DNA from 2 places in the Streptomyces sp. NPDC085481 genome. Region 1 is predicted to be linked to the other one. Evidence: riboswitches for the same ligand, from Rfam matches in the RefSeq annotation. Region 1 holds a riboswitch; the other holds the start of a gene.
The links. Region 1 has a riboswitch for cyclic di-AMP ahead of ACIGEZ_RS24855 (LysM peptidoglycan-binding domain-containing M23 family metallopeptidase). Riboswitches for the same ligand answer to the same signal wherever they lie in the genome.
Positions count from the first base shown of each region.

Region 2: another riboswitch for cyclic di-AMP. It lies ahead of ACIGEZ_RS15155 (M23 family metallopeptidase); the one in region 1 lies ahead of ACIGEZ_RS24855 (LysM peptidoglycan-binding domain-containing M23 family metallopeptidase).

Region 1 covers NZ_JBITTJ010000012.1:256,560-258,754, reverse strand. Annotated here, with positions in the region: gene ACIGEZ_RS24860 (tyrosine-protein phosphatase) at 1-607, opposite strand, end outside; cyclic di-AMP (ydaO/yuaA leader) riboswitch at 947-1,135, shown strand; gene ACIGEZ_RS24855 (LysM peptidoglycan-binding domain-containing M23 family metallopeptidase) at 1,140-2,120, shown strand.
Region 2 covers NZ_JBITTJ010000006.1:80,072-82,266, forward strand. Annotated here, with positions in the region: gene ACIGEZ_RS15150 (M16 family metallopeptidase) at 1-1,028, shown strand, start outside; cyclic di-AMP (ydaO/yuaA leader) riboswitch at 1,231-1,397, shown strand; gene ACIGEZ_RS15155 (M23 family metallopeptidase) at 1,410-2,180, shown strand.

The sequences.
Region 1 (2,195 bases):
GGGCGGTGGAGCTGCGCTGCACCTTGTAGCGGCGGTGCGGCGCGTTCGACTTGAGGTAGTCCTCCTCGATCGCCTCGCGCTCCACGCCGACCGCGAGCAGCGAGATCGCGATCGCCAGGCCCGCCCGGTCCTTGCCGGCGGCGCAGTGCATCAGCGCGGGGACGCTGTCCTCGGCCATCGCGTGCAGGATGCGGCTGTGCTCCGCCGTCCGCTCGACAATCATCTTCTGGTACGAACCAGACATTCGGGCCGCTGCCTTGCCGTCCGCCAGGATCTCGCGAAGCTGCGGCAGGTCACCCGAATGCACCAGCTTCCAGAACTCCTTGCCGTCGGCCGGATCGTTGAGGGGTACGTTCACGTTCCGTACGCCCGGAAGCTCCACGTCCGGCCCCTCGACGCGCCGGTCGGCCTCGTTGCGGAAGTCGAAGACGGTGTGCAGGCCCAGCGTGGCCAGAAACGCGGCGTCCTCCGGCGTGGCGTGTGCCAGGTGGCCGCTGCGGAAGAGCCGCCCGGGGCGCACGGTCCGGCCGTCCGCCGTCGGCAGCCCGCCGAGGTCGCGGAAGTTGCGTACGCCGGTGAGCTCGGGCTCGGTCGTCGCTTGCGTCACGGATGCTCCTGGTCTCGAGATCGGTTCCTGGGGCAATCATCCAGGTGAGACGCCCTGCGCGCACCCCCTCGGGCGGGAATGAGAAAACTGTCCGAATTGAGGGTTTAGGGATAACGCGCCCTGGTTGCTGGGGAGATGGGATTCGGTGCGTGAGCAGCGTCATAACCGTGACGGACCGTGCCTGATCGTCTTTCCCAAATTCCCTCCTGGAAAGGGAAATCGAGGGGTCGTCATCCACGGAGGGTGACCGGAATTCCGGCCGAATTTCACGCATGCGAAGGGGTGGTGAAAACAGTGGCTTGTTCGCGCCTACCCCGCTCGTCTAGCGTCGCGCTCAATCCGGACGGACCGCCGAATCCTGCCACCGCCCGGAATCCGCACCCACCCGTGTAAGGCAGGAGCGGGGGACCCAGGTAGTACGCCGATCCCTCGATGAAGGACGGCTTTGGGGTGAAGTCGCGTCACCACGCGACCGGACATCTCCAGTCCGAACCCGACAGCTCACCTCGCAGGCGACGGAGAGGAATTCGCCATGCCCGCGAAGGGTAAGCACCGCCGTCCCAAGGTCAACCCGATCACCCGCGGGTTCGTCGCCGCCGGCACCGGTGGCGCCGTCGTTGCCCTGCCGCTCATCGGCGCGACCGGCGCGCACGCCGCCGAGAAGGCCGCCCCGGCCGTGACGCCCCAGCAGGCCGTCGCCGCCGCGGTTCCCGCCAAGGCCCCTGCCGCCGCCCCCGCCGCCGCCTCGAAGACGTACTCCGTCGTCCGCGGCGACTACCTGTCCAAGATCGCCGCCGAGCACCACCTCGCGGGCGGCTGGCAGAAGCTCTACCGCGACAACCGCCAGGTCGTCGGCGACAACCCCTCGCTGATCCTCCCGGGCATGAAGCTCACCCTCGGCGCCAAGAACACCGCCAAGGGCGACCACGCGCCGAAGGCCGCCGCCCCGGAGCGCGCCTCCAAGAGCTCAGCCGACACCTCGCGCGCCTCCCGCGGCAGCGAGCGTCCGGCCGCCGCGGCAGCCACCTCGGCGGACTCGTCGGCGCCCTCTTCTTCCTCCTCCTCTTCCTCCTCCTCGTCGTCCTCGGCCGGTGCGGCCTCCTCCTCCGGCTGGGTCGCCCCCGTCGCCGGCGGCGGCATCTCGACCCCGTACCGGGCCGCCGGTGCGATGTGGTCCTCCGGCTACCACACCGGTGTCGACTTCATCGCCTCCTCCGGCACCACCGTCCGTGCCGTCGGCGCCGGCACCGTCTACTCCGCCGGCTGGAGCGGCGCGTACGGCAACGAGGTCGTCATCCAGCACGCCGACGGCAGCTACTCGCAGTACGCCCACCTCTCCTCGCTGTCCGTCTCCGCCGGCCAGTCCGTGAGCGGCGGGCAGCAGATCGGCCTGTCCGGTTCGACGGGCAACTCCACCGGCCCGCACCTGCACTTCGAGATCCGCACCGGACCGAGCTACGGCTCCGACGTCGATCCGCTGGCCTACCTGCGCCAGCACGGCGTCAGCATCTGACACCCGCTTCACCGCGGAGGGCCCGGCACCTGTGTGCCGGGCCCTCCGGCGTATTCCGGCTTGGTGCAATCTTTA
Region 2 (2,195 bases), on a different contig from region 1:
CCAAGGCGCTCGGCCTGCTCGCCGAGGCCCTGATCGCGCCCGCGTTCGCCGAGGCCGAGGTCGAGCGCCTGGTGAACAACCGGCTCGACGAGATCCCGCACGAGACGGCCAACCCGGCCCGCCGTGCCGCCAAGCAGCTCTCCAAGGAGCTCTTCCCGGCCTCCGCCCGCATGTCCCGGCCGCGCCAGGGCACCGAGGAGACCGTCGCCGCGATCGACGCCGCCGCCGTCCGCGCCTTCTACGACGCGCACATCCGGCCCGCCGCGGCGACCGCGGTGGTCGTCGGCGACCTCACCGACGTCGACCTGGACAAGGTGCTCGCCGAGTCCCTGGGCGCCTGGACGGGCGAGCCGGCCGAGTCGCGCCCGATGCCGCCCATCACGGCCGACGACACCGGAAGGGTCGTCATCGTGGACCGCCCCGGCGCCGTCCAGACGCAGCTGCTCATCGGCCGCGTCGGCGCCGACCGCCACGACCGCGTGTGGCCGGCCCAGGTGCTCGGCACGTACTGCCTCGGCGGCACCCTCACCTCCCGCCTGGACCGCGTCCTGCGCGAGGAGAAGGGCTACACGTACGGCGTGCGCGCCTTCGGCCAGGTGCTGCGCTCCGACGGCAAGGGCAACGGCGCGTCGATGCTCGCCATCAGCGGATCGGTCGACACGCCCAACACCGGTCCGGCACTTGACGACCTGTGGAAGGTGCTGCGCACCCTCGCCGCCGGGGGCCTGACGGACGCCGAGCGCGACGTGGCCGTGCAGAACCTGGTGGGCGTGGCGCCGCTGAAGTACGAGACGGCCGCCTCCGTCGCGGGGACGCTCTCCGACCAGGTCGAGCAGCACCTGGCGGACGACTACCAGGCGCAGTTGTACGCGCGGCTCGCCGAGACCGGCACGGTGGAGGCGACCGCGGCCGTGGTCAACGCCTTCCCGGTGGACCGGCTCGTGACCGTGCTCGTCGGCGACGCGGCGCAGATCGAGGAGCCGGTGCGGGCTCTCGGCATCGGCGAAGTGACCGTCGTGACGGGCTGATTGAGCCGCCGTCACGCTGTTTCCGGGACCCCGACGAGCTGGTTCGTCGGGGTCCTCCCCTTTGTCCGTATTGCTGGAGAGTGTGATCGTCTGCCCTGTGGCATGTCTTACAAACAGGCGTGTCTGTTTGGCGATTGACAGAAGATCGGCCTAGCGTCGATCCGGCTGTTCGCCCGTTGCACGACGCCGCATTCGCGGCAACGGACAGTCATCGCCGAGTCCCCGTCAGGCGCGAGCCTGGGGAGCCGGGGACCCACACGTAGTCCCCTGGGGTGAATCGGACGCCTTCGCTTCGCGCGGAGGGGCCCGTAGGAGACCTTCCTGCTCCGAACCCGTCAGCTAACCCGGTAGGCGAGAGGGAAGGAAAGGATCAGCCACTACATGGCGTTCACCCGTGCCACCGGGAAGCATCGTGGTCCGAGCCGGATGGCGCGCCGCAGCGCGGGCATCGCCGGCGTGGCGACCCTCGCCACCACCGGCGTCATCGGCACCCTCGCGTCCCCGGCGCTCGCCGCCGAGCCGCAGGACACCTCCGTCGAGGACACCGGCCTGATTCAGGTGATCGCCGAGGAGTCCCTCACCGAGCGGGTCGACGCCCAGGTCGACGCCCAGGAGAAGGAGGCCGTCGAGGCCGCCGCCCGGGCCAAGGCCGCCGCCGAGGCGAAGCGCAAGGCCGAGGCGCGCGCCAAGGAGATCCGGGCCGCCAAGGAGCGCGCCGCCCGCGAGGCCGAGCGCAAGCGCCTGAACTCCTTCCAGCTGCCCGTCGCAGGCTCGTACGTCTCCACCGGCTACAAGACCGGCGGCTCGCTCTGGTCCTCCGGCAGCCACTCCGGCATCGACTTCCACGCCGCCTATGGCAGCAAGGTCGTCTCCGTCGGCTCCGGCACCGTCGTCGAGGCCGGCTGGGGCGGCGCGTACGGCAACAACATCGTCATCCGGATGAACGACGGCACGTACACCCAGTACGGCCACCTCTCCTCGATCGGCGTCTACGTGGGCCAGCACGTCACCCCCGGCGACCAGATCGGCATCTCCGGCTCCACCGGCAACTCCACCGGCCCGCACCTCCACTTCGAGGCGCGCACGAGCGCCGAGTACGGCTCGGACATCAACCCGATCTCGTACCTCCGGGCCCGCGGCGTCAACGTCTGACGCACGCATCCCGCG